3 regions of the Streptomyces sp. NBC_00178 genome follow, and region 2 is predicted to be linked to each of the others. Evidence: riboswitches for the same ligand, from Rfam matches in the RefSeq annotation. Region 2 holds a riboswitch; each other region holds the start of a gene.

Evidence for each region. Region 2 has a riboswitch for cobalamin ahead of OHT61_RS29435 ((2Fe-2S) ferredoxin domain-containing protein). Riboswitches for the same ligand answer to the same signal wherever they lie in the genome.
Region 1: it holds a riboswitch for cobalamin, as region 2 does, so the genes downstream of both, OHT61_RS21570 (ribonucleoside-diphosphate reductase subunit alpha) here and OHT61_RS29435 ((2Fe-2S) ferredoxin domain-containing protein) in region 2, are expected to answer to the same signal.
Region 3: it holds a riboswitch for cobalamin, as region 2 does, so the genes downstream of both, OHT61_RS07455 (cobalamin biosynthesis protein) here and OHT61_RS29435 ((2Fe-2S) ferredoxin domain-containing protein) in region 2, are expected to answer to the same signal.

What each region holds. Positions count from the first base shown of each region.
Region 1 covers NZ_CP108143.1:4,886,245-4,891,681, reverse strand. Annotated here, with positions in the region: gene OHT61_RS21590 (GntR family transcriptional regulator) at 1-181, shown strand, start outside; gene OHT61_RS21585 (DUF3311 domain-containing protein) at 362-616, shown strand; gene mctP (monocarboxylate uptake permease MctP) at 613-2,268, shown strand; gene OHT61_RS21575 (GNAT family N-acetyltransferase) at 2,390-2,890, shown strand; cobalamin riboswitch at 2,943-3,066, shown strand; gene OHT61_RS21570 (ribonucleoside-diphosphate reductase subunit alpha) at 3,204-5,437, shown strand, end outside.
Region 2 covers NZ_CP108143.1:6,719,742-6,725,178, forward strand. Annotated here, with positions in the region: partial or broken gene OHT61_RS29420 (ABC transporter ATP-binding protein) at 1-26, opposite strand, end outside; gene OHT61_RS29425 (FecCD family ABC transporter permease) at 122-1,234, opposite strand; gene OHT61_RS29430 (ABC transporter substrate-binding protein) at 1,231-2,262, opposite strand; cobalamin riboswitch at 2,305-2,482, opposite strand; cobalamin riboswitch at 2,627-2,750, shown strand; gene OHT61_RS29435 ((2Fe-2S) ferredoxin domain-containing protein) at 2,812-3,213, shown strand; gene OHT61_RS29440 ((2Fe-2S)-binding protein) at 3,263-3,913, shown strand; gene metE (5-methyltetrahydropteroyltriglutamate--homocysteine S-methyltransferase) at 3,991-5,437, opposite strand, start outside.
Region 3 covers NZ_CP108143.1:1,727,948-1,733,384, forward strand. Annotated here, with positions in the region: gene OHT61_RS07440 (class II aldolase/adducin family protein) at 1-190, opposite strand, end outside; gene OHT61_RS07445 (inorganic phosphate transporter) at 446-1,705, shown strand; gene OHT61_RS07450 (hypothetical protein) at 1,718-1,942, shown strand; cobalamin riboswitch at 2,093-2,220, shown strand; gene OHT61_RS07455 (cobalamin biosynthesis protein) at 2,350-3,294, shown strand; gene OHT61_RS07460 (cobyric acid synthase) at 3,291-4,901, shown strand; gene OHT61_RS07465 (putative cobaltochelatase) at 4,898-5,437, shown strand, end outside.

The DNA.
Region 1 (5,437 bases), 1.8 Mb from region 2:
CGAGACCTCGCTCGCCACGCCGCGCGAGGCCGGGCTGCTGGGCACGGACGTCGGGCTGCCGATGCTCATGCTGTCCCGGCACTCGGTCGACGGGCACGGCGAGCCGGTGGAGTGGGTGCGCTCGGTCTACCGGGGCGACCGGTACAAGTTCGTCGCCCGCCTGAAGCGTCCCACCGACTGACCCGGACCCCTTCCGGCGGCCTCGGATCCCCTCGCACACCTGCGGGGGGATCCACTCGTTCCGGGTGTCTTCCGGACCGTTGCAGGACCGCAATGCGGACGGGGGGTGACGCTGGGCGGAACCCTCGCCTAGATTTCCTGCGCATTACACCAGGTGATCAGCGAGGGGACGGAGTTGCCGATGTCAGAAAAAACCGAGGCGAAACCACCAACAGTGACACCCGCGAGGGTGGTCATCGCGCTGTGCCTGATCGCACCGTTCGTGGCGATGCTCTGGGTGGGCTCGTACGCCAAGGTGAACCCGACCTTCATCGGTATCCCCTTCTTCTACTGGTACCAGATGCTCTGGGTGCTCATCTCGACCTCGCTCACCATGGTCGCCTACAAGCTGTGGCAGCGTGACCAGCGCGCCCGCAAGGGAGGTGCTTCCGCATGAAGGACGGCGTGAACGGCGTCGCACTCGCCGTGTTCATCTTCTTCTTCCTGGCCGTCACGGTCATCGGATTCATGGCCGCGCGCTGGCGCAAGGCCGAGAACGAGGCGAGCCTCGACGAATGGGGTCTGGGCGGCCGGTCGTTCGGCACCTGGGTCACCTGGTTCCTGCTCGGCGGCGACCTGTACACCGCGTACACCTTCGTCGCGGTCCCCGCGGCGATCTACGCGGCCGGTGCGGCGGGCTTCTTCGCCGTGCCGTACACGATCCTCGTCTACCCGCTGATCTTCACCTTCCTGCCCCGCCTGTGGTCGGTGTCGCACAAGCACGGGTACGTCACCACCTCGGACTTCGTCCGCGGCCGCTTCGGCTCGAAGGGCCTCTCACTGGCGGTCGCCCTCACGGGCATCCTCGCCACCATGCCGTACATCGCGCTCCAGCTGGTCGGCATCCAGGCCGTGCTGGACGTCATGGGCGTCGGCGGCGGCGAGAACACCCACTGGTTCGTCAAGGACCTGCCGCTGCTGATCGCGTTCGCGGTCCTCGCCGCGTACACGTACTCCTCGGGACTGCGGGCCCCCGCGCTCATCGCGTTCGTCAAGGACGGCCTGATCTACCTGGTCATCGCGGTGGCCATCATCTACATCCCGATCAAACTCGGCGGCTTCGACGACATCTTCGCGAAGGCCGGCGAGGCGTTCGCCCAGACCAACGAGGCGACGGGCAAACCGAGGGGCGCGCTCGTGCCCGGGGAGATGGGCCAGTGGGGCTACGCGACGCTGGCACTGGGCTCCGCGCTCGCGCTCTTCATGTACCCGCACTCGATCACGGCGACGCTCTCCAGCCGCAGCCGTGAGGTGATCCGGCGCAACACCACGATCCTGCCGCTGTACTCCCTGATGCTGGGCCTGCTCGCCCTGCTCGGGTTCATGGCGATCGCGGCCGGGATCAAGGTCGACAACGGGCAGCTGGCGATCCCCCAGCTGTTCGAGACCATGTTCCCCGACTGGTTCGCGGGTGTGGCCTTCGCCGCGATCGGGATCGGCGCCCTGGTGCCGGCCGCGATCATGTCGATCGCCGCGGCGAACCTCTTCACCAGGAACATCTACAAGGACTTCATCAAGCCCGACGCGACACCGGCCCAGGAGACCAAGGTCTCCAAGCTGGTCTCGCTGCTCGTCAAGGTGGGCGCGCTCGCCTTCGTCCTCACCATGGACAAGACGGTCGCGATCAACTTCCAGCTGCTCGGCGGGATCTGGATCCTCCAGACCATGCCGGCGCTGGTGGGCGGCCTGTTCACCCGGTGGTTCCACCGCTGGGCCCTGATCGCAGGCTGGGCCGTCGGCATGATCTACGGCACGGTGGCCGCGTACGGCGTCGCCAGCCCGACGCAGAAGCACTTCGGCGGCTCCTCGAAGGAGATCCCCGGCATCGGCGAGATCGGCTACATCGGTCTCACCGCGATCGTGCTGAACATCGTCGTCGTGGTCGTGCTGACCTTCGTCCTGAACGCGCTGAAGGCCCCGGCGGGTATCGACGAGACCTCGCCGTCCGACTACACCGCGGACGTCGGCGAGCCCGGCGTCAAGGTCACGCTCCCGCCGGCCACGGTGGGTGCGCCGGGAGGCGAGCCCGAGCCCCTGGAACGCCTGTAGCCCGTGACGTCGTCCGTCCCGGCAGGGTCCGCCCTGCCGGGACGGGCCCGTGTGCGGGGCCGGTTCGCCGGCTCCCCGAAAGGCACGTGCGCCGGGCCGCCGTCTGAGGCAGACTCCGCGCATGGACGTCTCGATCAGACCGGTCCGCGCCGGCGAGCACGAGGCCCTGGGCGAGATCACCACCCGGGCCTACCTCGACGACGGACTGCTGGACTTCGGCGCGGCCGATCAGTACGTCGAACAGCTCCGCGCCGTCGGACGCCGCGCCGCCGAGGCGCTCGTGCTGGCGGCGGTGGACCCCGGTGGCCTCCTGCTGGGAGGTGTCACCTACGTCACGCCGGGCAGCCCGTGGACCGACATCGCGGGCGGGGACGAGGCCGAACTGCGGATGCTGGCCGTCTCCCGTGCGGCGCGCGGACGCGGTGCCGGCGAGGCGCTCGTCCGGGCCTGTGTCGAGCGGGCACGCGCCACCGAGGGGCTGTCCGGGGTGGTGCTGTCGACCCAGCCGTCCATGGGGTCCGCCCACCGCATCTACGCGCGGCTCGGCTTCGTACGGACCCCTGAGCGGGACTGGAGCCCGCTTCCCGGCTTCACCCTGCTGACGTACCGCCTGACCTTTTGACCCGTCACGACACTACATGTGGGGGCTGCCTCAATCGGCAGCCCCCACATGTATGCTCGACCTCGCTGTCGCCGCAGGGGAATCCGGTGCGAATCCGGAACTGTCCCGCAACGGTGTGATCGGTGTGCATTCGCGCACCGCGGAGTCCGAGGACCTGCCGACGGTGCGTCCGGCTCGACCGAACCGGATGCCGAGACGTCCGGGCCCCGCGGAAGGCCGGTGGACGCCGTGCGCGCCGTGCTCCCTCCCCGGGGGCGACCGTGCCCGGCTGCCCCGCTCCCGCAGGCCCCGAGCCGAGCGAGGGATAGCCCCAGTGACCATCGCGCCCGCAGACCCGGTTTCAGCCGCGGAATCCGAGAGCCTCACGACCGACGCGCCCGGGACCGCGCTGCTGCGGACCCTGACCGGTCTGACCGCCGATCTGCCCGACACCGACCCCGGACGGGTCGCGGCCGCCGCGCTGCGCGGCCGGAGCGCGCGGGCGGACGAGGCCGAGCTGCGCTCGCTGGCCACCGAGGCCGCCGCGGGTCTGATCTCGGAGGACCCGGCGTACTCCCGGCTCGCCGCCCGGCTGCTCACCCTCGCGATCGCGGACGAGGCGGCGGGCGAAGGCGCGGTCTCCTTCTCCTCGTCGGTCGCCGTCGGGCACCGCGAGGGCCTGATCGCGGACCGCACGGCGGAGTTCGTCGCGCTGCACGCGGCCGCGCTGGACGCGCTGGTGGAACGCTCGCTCGCCGACGGGGCGGACGACCGCTTCGGCTACTTCGGCCTGCGCACGCTGCACAGCCGCTACCTGCTGCGCCACCCGCTCACCCGGCAGGTCGTCGAGACCCCGCAGCACTTCATGCTGCGCGTGGCCGCCGGACTGGCCGAGGACACCTCGCAGCGCGCCCTGGACGAAGTGGCCTCCCTGTACGGCCTGATGAGCCGCCTCGACTACCTGCCGTCCTCGCCGACCCTCTTCAACTCCGGCACCCGGCACCCGCAGATGTCCTCCTGCTACCTGCTGGACTCGCCGCTGGACGAGCTCGACTCGATCTACGACCGCTACCACCAGGTGGCCCGCCTCTCGAAGCACGCGGGCGGCATCGGCCTCTCGTACTCGCGCATCCGCGCCCGGGGTTCGCTGATCCGCGGCACGAACGGCCACTCCAACGGGATCGTGCCGTTCCTCAAGACGCTCGACGCCTCGGTCGCCGCGGTCAACCAGGGCGGCCGCCGCAAGGGTGCCGCCGCCGTCTACCTGGAGACCTGGCACGCGGACATCGAGGAGTTCCTGGAGCTGCGCGACAACACCGGCGAGGACCAGCGGCGCACGCACAACCTCAACCTGGCGCACTGGATCCCGGACGAGTTCATGCGCCGCGTCGACGCCGACACCGAGTGGTCGCTGTTCTCCCCCGCCGAGGTGCCCGAGCTGGTCGACCTGTGGGGCGACGAGTTCGACGCGGCCTACCGCGCGGCCGAGGCCAAGGGCCTGGCCCGCAAGTCGATGCCCGCGCGTGAGCTGTACGGCCGGATGATGCGTACCCTCGCGCAGACCGGTCAGGGCTGGATGACCTTCAAGGACGCCTCCAACCGCACGGCCAACCAGACGGCCGAGCCGGGCCGGGTCGTGCACTCCTCGAACCTGTGCACCGAGATCCTCGAGGTCACCGACGACGGCGAGACGGCCGTCTGCAACCTGGGTTCGGTCAACCTGGGCGCGTTCGTGGCCGACGGCGGCATCGACTGGGAGCGGCTGGACGCCACCGTGCGCACCGCCGTGACGTTCCTGGACCGGGTCGTCGACATCAACTTCTACCCGACCGAGCAGGCCGGCCGCTCCAACGCCCGCTGGCGTCCGGTGGGTCTCGGCGCGATGGGCCTCCAGGACGTCTTCTTCCAGCTGCGGCTGCCCTTCGACTCCCCCGAGGCCCGCGCCCTGTCCACGAAGATCTCCGAGCGGATCATGCTGGCCGCGTACGAGGCGTCCTGCGACCTGGCCGAGCGGTCGGGCCCGCTTCCCGCCTGGTCCGAGACGCGCGCCGCCCGCGGTGTGCTGCACCCCGACCACTACGACACGGAGCTGAGCTGGCCGGAGCGCTGGGACGCGCTGCGCGCCCGGGTCGCGAAGACCGGGATGCGCAACTCCCTGCTGCTCGCCATCGCGCCGACGGCGACGATCGCCTCGATCGCCGGGGTGTACGAGTGCATCGAGCCGCAGGTCTCCAACCTCTTCAAGCGCGAGACGCTCAGCGGTGAGTTCCTCCAGGTCAACGGCTACCTCGTGGACGAGCTGAAGCGGCTCGGCGTGTGGGACGCCCGGACCCGTGAGGCGCTGCGCGAGGCGAGCGGCTCCGTGCAGGGCTTCGCGTGGATCCCGCAGGACGTGCGGGCGCTGTACCGCACGGCGTGGGAGATCCCGCAGCGTGGACTGATCGACATGGCGGCGGCGCGCACGCCGTTCCTCGACCAGAGCCAGTCGCTCAACCTGTTCCTGGAGACGCCGACGATCGGCAAGCTCTCCTCGATGTACGCGTACGCCTGGAAGCAGGGGCTGAAGAC
Region 2 (5,437 bases):
CTGCCGTTGGGGCCCACGAGGCCGATCACCTCACCGGGCCGCGCGGTCAACGAGACCTCGGTGACGAGGCGGTGGGCGCCGGCCGTGAGCGTGACCCCGTCGACGACGAGTGCGGTCGCGGTCATGCCACTCCTTCGCCGGTGCCGCGCCGCGCGTCGCGGCGCATGAGCCAGAGGAAGAACGGCCCGCCGCACAGTGCGGTGAGCACCCCGACCGGGATCTCCGTGGGCGCGGCCACCACGCGTGCGGCGATGTCCGCCCAGACGAGGAAGACCGCCCCGCCGAGCGCGGCCGTGGGCAGCACCCGGCGGTGGTCACCGCCGACGAACAGCCGGACGATGTGGGGCAGCATCAGACCGACGAAGCCGATCGGTCCCGATGCGGCGACCAGCACCCCCGTGACCAGGGACAGCAGCACGAACATCCGCGAGCGGAAGCGGGCGACGTCCAGTCCCATGGTGGTGGCCGCCTCCTCGCCCGCCAGCAGAAGGTTCAGGTTGCGCGCCTGCAGGGACAGCACGGCGATGCCCAGCAACAGGGCGGCGCCGGGCAGCCAGAGGGTCGCCCAGCTGACGCCGCCGAGACCGCCGAGGGTCCAGGCGAGCACCGCCCGGGCCTCGTTGCCCCGGTCCGTGGTCAGCAGGAGCAGGTCCAGCACCGCGGTGAGCACCGCCGCGATCGCCACACCGGACAGCACCAGGCGTACGGAGCTGATGCGGCCCCCCGTACGCGCGGTGGCGTACACCAGCAGCAGGGCGCCCAGCGCACCGGCGAACGCGGCGGCCGACAGCGACACCGGGCCGAACAAGGTCACCCCGAACACGATCACGCTCACCGCGCCCAGGGACGCCCCCGACGAGACACCCAGCAGGTAGGGCTCGGCGAGCGGGTTGCGGACGAGCGCCTGCATGGCGGTGCCCACCACCGCGAGCCCGGCGCCGGTCACCGCCCCGAGCAGGACGCGCGGGGCGCGTACGTCGAGCACGATGGTCTCGCGCGCCGGGGACCACGAGGGCGGTGACCGGTCGACGCCGATCGCGTGCGCCACGATGCCCCACACCTGACCGGGCGGCACGTGCACCGAGCCGATCGCCAGCCCCGCGGTCAGCGAGACGAGCAGCAGCGCGGTCAGGACGAGCAGGGTGAGCGCCGGCGTGCCGCGGCCCGTCACCTTCCCGGCGGGCCGTTTCCCCCCGGCCCGCCGGCCGGGAACCTCCACGGTGGGAGCGGTCACCGGAAGCTCTCGGGGTGCAGGCCGCGGGCGAGATCCCCGACCGCGTAGGCCGACCGGATCCCGACCAGGGTCGCGGTCAGCGGCAGGACGACGAACCGCTTGTTCCTGATCGCCGGCACGTCGGCGAGCGCGGGCTGGGAGAGGAGGTACTTCTCCTTCTGCTCGATGCTGTCGGAGCCCGCGTAGTCGTAGATGGCGATGGCCTCCGGCCTGCGCTCCACGACCTGCTCCCAGGAGACGTCCCCGAAGACGTCGTCCAGGTCCGCGAAGACGTTCTTCCCGCCGGCGAGCCGGATCAGTTCCGTGCCGAGGCTCTTGCCGCCCGCGGTGAACGCCGACTTGTCGCCGCTGTCGTAGACGAACACCGGCACGTCCGCCTCGCCGTCGACCGCGGAGGCGGCCTTGCCGACACGGCCCTTCAGGTCCGACACGAGCGAGTCGGCGCGCCCCGGCACACCGAAGATCGTGCCGATGGTGCGTATCTCCTCGTACGTGTCCTCCATCGTCACCTGCTTCTTGCCGCAGTACTCGCGGTTGAGGTAGGTGTCGATGCCCGCGTCGGCGAACGCCTTGCGGGAGCGGCCCTCCTTCTCGCCGAACGCGCTGCCGTAGCCGCCGTAGACGAGATCGGGCTCGGCGTCCAGGACCGTCTCGAACGACGGCTCCTCCTCGGCGAGCTCCGGGACGGCCTCGTAGGCCTTCCTCAGTTCCGGCAGTACGGACGAGTCCGGGTAGGCGGTCCCGACCATGCGGTCCCCGAGACCGAGGGCGAGCATCAGCTCCGCCGGATGCTGGTGGATGGTGACGACCCGGGCCGGAGGCCGCGTGTACGTCGTCTTCACACCGCAGTTGTCGATGGTGACCGGGAAGCCGGCGGGCGACGACGCCGCGGCCCCCGGGTCGTCACCCGGGCCGTCGGACGAGCCGCAGCCCGCCGTCAGCGCGAGCGCCGACAGAGCGAGTACGCCGGCCGCCGTGCGCAGGGCGCCGCGCCTGCGGGAGTTGAGTGCGTGAGGGAAAAGGGGCATGCCTGTGAACACGTGAAGCCTCCTGGGGAGTCCGCGCTCCTCGGATCGGGCCCGCGACAGGCCAGTGTCCTGACTCCCGGGATCGGCGCCCCCGCTCCGCCGCGCGGTGCGCGGTGGCATGCGGAGGGTCCGCGTTCCCCGGTCACAGTGGCGGGACCGTGCCGGATTCACACCGGCTTCCTGTCTCCCGTCGCGGCGATGACCAGGTGATCCTACGTTCTGCCGGGACGGGGCGGGACGGGCCCCCGTCCGCACGCTCGCGCGGGCCGCCCCGCCTCGGGTGCCCGCAGCCGCCCCGGGGCTGCCCGCCGCGCCACCGGTCGCCGGATGCCATGATGGTCCACGACAGGGCGACGGCGGCCCGAGGAAGCCGGTGCGAATCCGGCGCGGTCCCGCCACTGTGATCGGCGAGCGGATCCCGCGACGTCCACCGCCCCCCACGGGGGCGGGAAGGACGGGACGAGCCACGACCCGAGAGCCAGGAGACTCACGCGGTCGCCTCCTCGACGTACCCCGGGGCGGATCTCCCCGGAGAGAGGGGGGTTCGGCATGTCCGAGAACCCGGCCGAAGAGGTCTTCGGCAGCACCGTGCCACCACCGGTGACGGGGCGGGTGCCCTGCCGGATCGTCGTGTGCCGGGACTGCTGCTGCGGCAGCCCCAAGGTGACCGGGGACCACGCGGCGCAGACCGCGCGGCTGCGCGGCGCGGCACCGGTGCGGGTCTCCGAATGCCTCGACGTGTGCGACCAGGCCAACGTCGTCGTCGTACAGCCCTCCACCGAGGGCAGGGCCGCGGGAGCCCGGCCCGTCTGGCTGGGTCTGGTCAACGACCCGGACGCCACCGAGGACATAGCCGCCTGGGCACGTGCCGGCGGCCCCGGGGTCGCGCCCCGGCCGGCGATCCTCGATCTGTACGCCTTCGCTCCCCCTCGGCGCCGTGCGGCCACCTGAGCGGGTGCCACCGGGCCCGCCCGACGCCGCACGCGCGCCGGGCGACGCCGTGGCGAGCGCTCTGGCCGAGGTGGCGGCGCTGGGTGGCTTCTTCGCGCTGCGCACGGACGCGCCCGACGAAGGCTGGCACCCCGTCGGCGCGTCCTACGCCCGTGGTTTCGCCGACCTGGCCACGGCCGTCGCCGACCGGTACCGCACGGATCTGCGCGTCGGCGTGTCCATCGCCCAGCTCGGCCACGCGGCACGCCTCTGGTCACCCGTGCTGGCCTGCACGCTGCTCCACGGCATCGTGCCGGACCTGGACACCCTGCGCAGGGAGGACACCGGCTCGGCACTCGGGCTGCCTGCCCCCGCCGGGTGGTACGCCGACCGCCTCGCGGAACCCGAACACACCCTCGGCGCCCAGGTCATGGACCATCTGGCACGGCTGGAGGCCGGTCTGGCCGTCAGGATCGCACCACGCCTGCTGGACGGCAACGCCGCCTCCGCGCTGATGGGTTCGGCCGGCGTCCTGCTGGCCGCCCGTCCGGACATCCGGGGGCCGCTCACCCGCCTGGTGGACCGACTGCTCGGCACGGGGCGGCTCGTGGGAACGGGCTCGGTCACCGGACCGGGCCTGGGCTTCCGCCGGCGCAGCTGCTGCCTCTACTACCGGACGCCGGGCGGCTCGACGTGCGGGGACTGCTGCCTCGCCCGCTGAGCCGTGCCGCTGACGCGGACGTGGCGCCGCGAGGGCACCGGCCGGGGCGACCGCCCCGGCCGGTGCCGCCCGGTGGGTCAGGACGCGGTGAGCTCGTCCCTCACCGTGCGGGCCGCCGCGACCAGGCTTTCCAGCGACGCCCTGGTCTCCGGCCAGCCACGGGTCTTGAGACCGCAGTCCGGGTTGACCCACAGGCGCTCCGCCGGGATCGCCCGCAGTCCGGCGCGCAGAAGGTCCGCCGCCTCCCCGGCGGACGGCACGCGGGGCGAGTGGATGTCGTACACCCCGGGCCCGGCCTCGCGCGGGTATCCGTGGGCCGCGAGTTCGTGGGCGACCTGCATGTGCGAACGCGCGGCCTCCAGGCTGATGACGTCGGCGTCGAGGTCGTCGATGGCCTGCACGATGTCACCGAACTCGGCGTAGCACATGTGCGTGTGGACCTGGGTGTCCGGGCGTACCCCGCTGGTCGTCAGCCGGAACGCCTCGGTGGCCCAGCCGAGGTAGGCGGGACGGTCCGCGGCCCGCAGGGGCAGTGTCTCCCGCAGTGCCGGCTCGTCCACCTGGATGACCGAGGTGCCCGCGGCCTCCAGGTCACGGACCTCGTCGCGCAGGGCGAGCGCGACCTGGCGGGCGGTGTCCCCGAGCGGCTGGTCGTCCCGCACGAAGGACCAGGCCAGCATGGTGACCGGACCCGTGAGCATGCCCTTGACCGGACGGTCGGTGAGCGACTGGGCGTACGTCGTCCAGCCCACGGTCATCGGTCCGGGGCGGGAGATGTCGCCGGCCAGGACCGGAGGGCGGACGTAGCGGGTGCCGTAGGACTGCACCCAGCCGTGCCGGGTGGCGAGGTAACCCGTCAGCCGTTCGGCGAAGTACTGCACCATGTCGTTGCGTTCGGGCTCGCCGTGCACCAGCACGTCCAGCCCGGCCTTCTCCTGATACGTGATCACTTCCTGGATCTCGGCCCTGATGCGCTCGTCGTAGGCGGCCGCGTCGATGCGCCCCGCCCGCAGACCGGCGCGTGCGGCGCGCAGTTCGCCGGTCTGCGGGAACGAGCCGATGGTCGTCGTCGGCAGCAGGGGCAGGCCGAGCCGGGCGCGCTGGGACGCGGCCCGTTCCCCGTACGGCAGGGTGCGACGGGCGTCCGCCCCGGTCACCGCGGCCGCGCGGGCCCGCACGGCCGGATCACGGGTGACGGCGGAGGTCCGGCGGGAGGTGAGGCCCGCCCGGTTGGCCGCCAGCGCGGCCGCCACGGCCCCGGTGCCCCGGGCCAGCCCCGCGGCGAGGGTCACGATCTCCTCGGTCTTCTGCCGCGCGAAGGCCAGCCAGCGCAGCACCTGCGGATCGATTTCCCGCTCGGCGGCCGCGTCGAGCGGGACGTGCAGCAGGGAGCACGAGGACGCCACATCGACCCGGCCGGCCAGCCCCAGCAGCGTGCCGAGGGTCGACAGGGACCTCTCCAGGTCGTTGATCCAGATGTTGCGGCCGTTCACGACCCCCGCGACCAGACGCTTCCCGGGCAGT
Region 3 (5,437 bases), 5.0 Mb from region 2:
CCCCGACCGTGTCCCCCGGTCCCAGCCGGTCGTAGGGCACCCCGCTGGGGGTGACCAGCACGAGGTCGCCGACCCGGGCCGAGACGTTGCCCGAGGTGCCGACGACCAGCCCTTCGGCGGCCGTCCTGCGCGCCGTCGCGACGAGGCTCTCCCACGCCTGTCCGATCGTGTCCCGGTGCCCGTCGTCCATGCGCAGATCCTAGGGCCGCCACGGCGCGCGTGACCGATGTCTCCTCTTCGGGCAAATAGGGTGTTACGGGACCCTCCGGGCCGACCGGAGGCCATGCGCCGCACCGGCCGCGACCGTCCGCCCCACCCCGTCCGCATACAAGCGGAACCGCCACGAACGTTTGGGGTCACCATGCCGCCCTGCCCAGTTCACCTTCCGTTCACCAAGGTTGCTTACGTTCCACGTGCCAATGACGTCGAACGATTGCCTGGGTAAATGGAACACATCACGCTGCTGCTCGCGATTGTGATCGTGACAGCTCTCGTGTTCGATTTCACGAACGGTTTCCACGACACCGCCAACGCGATGGCCACGACCATCTCGACCGGCGCCCTCAAGCCCAAGACAGCGGTGGCCATGTCCGCCGTTCTCAATCTCGTCGGCGCGTTCCTCTCGGTGGAGGTCGCCAAGACCATCTCCGGCGGGATCGTCAGCGAGGACGGCCTCAGAACCGAGGTCATCTTCGCCGCGCTCGTCGGCGCGATCCTGTGGAATCTGCTGACCTGGCTGGTCGGCCTGCCCTCCAGTTCCTCCCACGCACTCTTCGGCGGCCTCATCGGCGCCGCGGTGACGTCGGCCGGCTGGTCCTCGATCAACGGCGGAACCGTCGTCACGAAGGTCCTGCTGCCCGCGGTCGCCGCGCCGCTCGTCGCCGGTATCGCCGCACTGCTGGCGACGAAGCTGACGTACCGCCTCAACCGGAAGATCACCGACGAGGCGCAGCTGAAGTCGACCGCCAAGGGCTACCGCGCCGGGCAGATCGCCTCCGCCGGTCTGGTCTCGCTCGCCCACGGCACCAACGACGCGCAGAAGACCATGGGCATCATCACCCTGGCCCTGGTCACCGGCGGCGTCCTCGCCCCCGGTTCCAACCCCCCGGTCTGGGTCATCACCGCGGCCGGCGTCGCCATCGCCCTCGGCACCTACCTCGGCGGCTGGCGCATCATCCGCACCATGGGCAGCGGACTCACCCAGCTCCGTCCGCCCCAGGGCTTCGCCGCCCAGACCAGCGCCGCCACGGTCATCCTGGCCTCCTCGCACCTCGGGTTCTCCCTCTCCACCACGCAGTCCGTCTCCGGTGCGGTCATGGGCGCCGGGCTCGGACGCAAGGGGGGCGTGGTCCGCTGGTCCACCGCCACCCGGATGTTCGTCGCCTGGGGCCTGACCCTGCCGGCCGCCGGTCTCGTCGGCGCGGGCGCCGAGCTGCTGACCAAGCAGGGCTCCTGGGGAGTCGCCGTGACGGCCGCCCTGCTGGTCGCGGGCTCCGGCGCGATCTGGATGCTCTCGCGGCGCAAGCCGGTCGACCACACCAACGTCAACGCGGCCGACGGGGCCGCCGAGGAGCCCGCCGGTGTCGTCACGACGGCCATCGCGGCCGTCACCCCGCCGCCCGCGGGTGTGCCCGTCCCGGAACTCAAGACCACCATCCCCGCCCCGGACACCCAGGCCGACCCGGCCCGGCCGGCCACGGTGTAAGGACGCATCCGCATGAAAATCGACTGGGCGGCTCTCGCCTCCGTCTTCGGGATCAGCCTCGTGGTCACCGTCGCGCTCGTCGGCCTCTTCACCCTCGGCATCACCGGCCTGGCCAAGCAGGTGCGGACGGGCCAGGGCGGCGCCGGTTCCCACGCCCTGGCGCGCACCGGCGCCTACGCCTGCTTCGCCGTGTGCGCGGCGGCGGTCGCGTACGGGATCTACCTGATCGTCGCCTGACCCCCTCGGGCACCCCTCCGGGCCGGACACACCGTGCGTGTGTCCGGCCCGGTGTGCGTCCGGCCACACCGAAGCCTCGCAGGTCAACGGCAGGTTGACGGGCCTTCACGGGGCGTGGTGGACTGCCGGAGCCATTTACGGCGACAGGAGAGGAAGCCGGTGCGAATCCGGCGCGGTCCCGCCACTGTCACCGGGGAGCAGTCCTCCACACGGAAGTCACGGCCCGCCACCGCGGGCTGGAAGGCCGGAGGACCCGCGGATCCGGAAGCCAGGAGACTCTCGTCGCCGGTCACGTCGAACCAGGGCGCGGACCCTGAGTGAGGACATCTGCCATGCCCGGCCGCCGTGCGTCCCTGCCCGCACCACCCGTGACGACGTCCCTGCGAGGCGCGACGGACCTCTGATCCGTGCGAGCCGACCGCATCTTCGCGTACGGCGCCGCCGCCGGTCTGATCGGCGACCTGCTGCTCGGTGACCCCCGGCGCGGCCACCCCGTCGCCGCCTTCGGGCGGGCCGCCGCGGGCGCCGAGAGCCGCCTGTGGCACGACCACCGGGGCTGGGGCGCCCTGCACACGCTCGTCTGCGCGGGCGGGGCCACGGCCGCCGCCGGGCTGGCGGCCCGCGCCGTGCGGAACCGTCCCACGGCCGCCGTGGCACTGACCGCCGCCGCCACCTGGGCCGTCGTCGGGGGCACGTCGCTGGGCCGCGAGGCCCGGGCCATCGGCGGTGCCCTGGAGGCCGGGGACGTCGAGCTCGCCAGGGAGCGGCTGCCGCACCTGTGCGGGCGCGACCCGCAGGCGCTCGACGGGCCGCGGATCGCCCGGGCCGTCGTCGAGTCCGTCGCCGAGAACACCTCCGACGCCGTCGTGGGCGCCCTGGTGTGGGGCGCGCTCGGCGGGGTGCCGGGACTGGTCGGCTTCCGGGCCGTGAACACCCTCGACGCGATGGTGGGGCACAAGTCGCCCCGCTACGGGCGCTACGGCTGGGCGTCGGCCCGGCTCGACGACCTCGCGGGCTGGCCCGGGGCCCGGCTCACCGCCGCGCTCGCCGTGGCCGCGGGCGGCCGTCCCCGCCAGGCCGTCCGCGCCTGGCGCTCGGACGCCGGGAAGCACCCGAGCCCCAACGCGGGCCCGGTGGAGGCCGCGTTCGCGGGGGCGCTCGGCGTTCGTCTGGGCGGGACCCTGGCCTACGGCGGGCGGGTCGAGCACCGGCCGGTGCTCAACGGGGAGGCGGGCCGGGACGTGCGGGTCGCCGACATCGAACGCGCGGTGCGGCTGTCGCGCCGGGTGAGTGTGCTGGCCCTCGGCGTCTGTGCGGCGGGGCGGCTGGCCTGGGGACGGAGGGGCAGATGAGCGGCGGACTGCTGGTGGCCGGGACCACCTCGGACGCGGGCAAGAGCGTCGTCACGGCCGGGATCTGCCGGTGGCTGGTGCGCCGGGGGGTGAAGGTCGCGCCGTTCAAGGCGCAGAACATGTCGCTGAACTCCTTCGTCACCCGGGAGGGGGCGGAGATCGGCCGTGCCCAGGCGATGCAGGCGCAGGCCGCCCGGGTGGAGCCGTCGGCCCTGATGAACCCGGTGCTGCTGAAACCGGGCGGCGACCGTTCCAGCCAGGTGGTCCTGATGGGCCGGCCGGTCGGCGAGATGAGCGCCCGCGGCTACCACGGCGGTCGGCAGGAAGCCCTGCTGGGCACCGTCGTGGACTGCCTGGAGCAGCTGCGGAGCTCGTACGACGCCGTGATCTGCGAGGGGGCGGGCAGCCCCGCCGAGATCAACCTGCGGCGCACGGACATCGTCAACATGGGCATCGCGCGGGCCGCGCGCTTTCCGGTGGTGGTGGTCGGGGACATCGACCGGGGTGGTGTGTTCGCCTCGTTCTTCGGTACGACGGCGCTCCTGAGCGCCGAGGACCAGTCGCTGGTCGCCGGTTACCTCGTGAACAAGTTCCGCGGTGACGTGTCGCTGCTGGAGCCCGGTCTCGACATGCTGCACGGGCTCACGGGGCGGCGGACCTTCGGCGTGCTGCCGTACGCCCACGGGCTGGGCATCGACGAGGAGGACGGGCTGCGGGTCTCGATGCGCGGCACCGTGCGCGAGTCGGTCGTGGCGCCGCCGCACGGTGAGGACGTGCTGCGGGTGGCGGTGTGCGCCGTACCGCTGATGTCGAACTTCACCGACGTGGACGCGCTCGCGGCCGAGCCCGGTGTGGTCGTGCGGTTCGTGGACCGCGCGGAGGAGCTCGCCGACGCGGACCTCGTGATCGTGCCCGGCACACGGGGCACCGTGAAGGCGCTGGCGTGGCTGCGGGAGCGCGGACTGGCGGACGCGTTGCTGCGACGGGCCGCCGAGGGGCGGCCCGTGCTGGGGATCTGCGGCGGGTTCCAGGTGCTGGGCGAGCGCATCGAGGACGACGTGGAGTCGCGGGCCGGCGTGGTGGACGGGCTCGGGCTGCTGCCGGTGCGGGTCCGCTTCGGCCGGGAGAAGGTGCTGGGCAGGCCGTCCGGGTCGGCGCTGGGCGAGCCCGTGGAGGGGTACGAGATCCATCACGGGGTCGCCGACGTGCGCGGCGGCGAGCCCTTCCTGGACGGCTGCCGGGTGGGGTCGGTGTGGGGGACGCACTGGCACGGCTCGCTGGAGAGCGACGCCTTCCGGCGCGCGTTCCTGGGTGAGGTCGCCCGGGCGGCCGGGCGGCGGTTCACCGCGGCCCCGGACACGAGTTTCGCGGCGCTGCGGGAGGAGCAGCTCGACCGGCTGGGGGATCTGATCGAGGAGCACGCGGACACGGACGCCCTGTGGCGGCTGATCGAGGAGGGGGCACCGGCCGGGCTGCCCTTCGTGCCGCCGGGAGCGCCCGCGCCGGTGCCCGCCCGCACCCCGGCGACCGGGCCGGACGTCCGCGAGGGCGCACCGGCCGTGCCGGAAGCAACGACCGAAGTACACGCGACCGAGGAGGCCCTGTGAGTACGCCGTACCCCTTCACCGCCATCGTCGGGCAGGACGATCTACGGATCGGGCTGCTGCTCAACGCCGTGAGTCCCGCCGTGGGCGGGGTGCTCGTCCGGGGTGAGAAGGGCACCGCGAAGTCGACGGCCGTGCGCGCGCTCGCCGCGCTCATGCCCGAGGTCCCGGTGGTCGCCGGGTGCCGGTTCTCGTGCGACCCGGGGGCGCCCGACCCGGCGTGTCCCGACGGCCCGCACGGCGCGGAGGCCGGTGCGGCGCGTGCGGCGCGGACCGTGGAGCTGCCCGTCGGCGCGTCGGAGGACCGCCTCGTCGGGGCGCTCGACATCGAACGGGCCCTGTCCGAGGGCGTGAAGGCCTTCGAGCCGGGCCTGCTCGCCGACGCGCACCGCGGGATCCTGTACGTGGACGAGGTCAACCTCCTCCACGACCACCTGGTGGACCTGCTGCTCGACGCGGCGGCCATGGGCGCCTCGTACGTCGAGCGCGAGGGCGTGTCCGTGCGGCACGCGGCGCGCTTCCTGCTGGTCGGCACGATG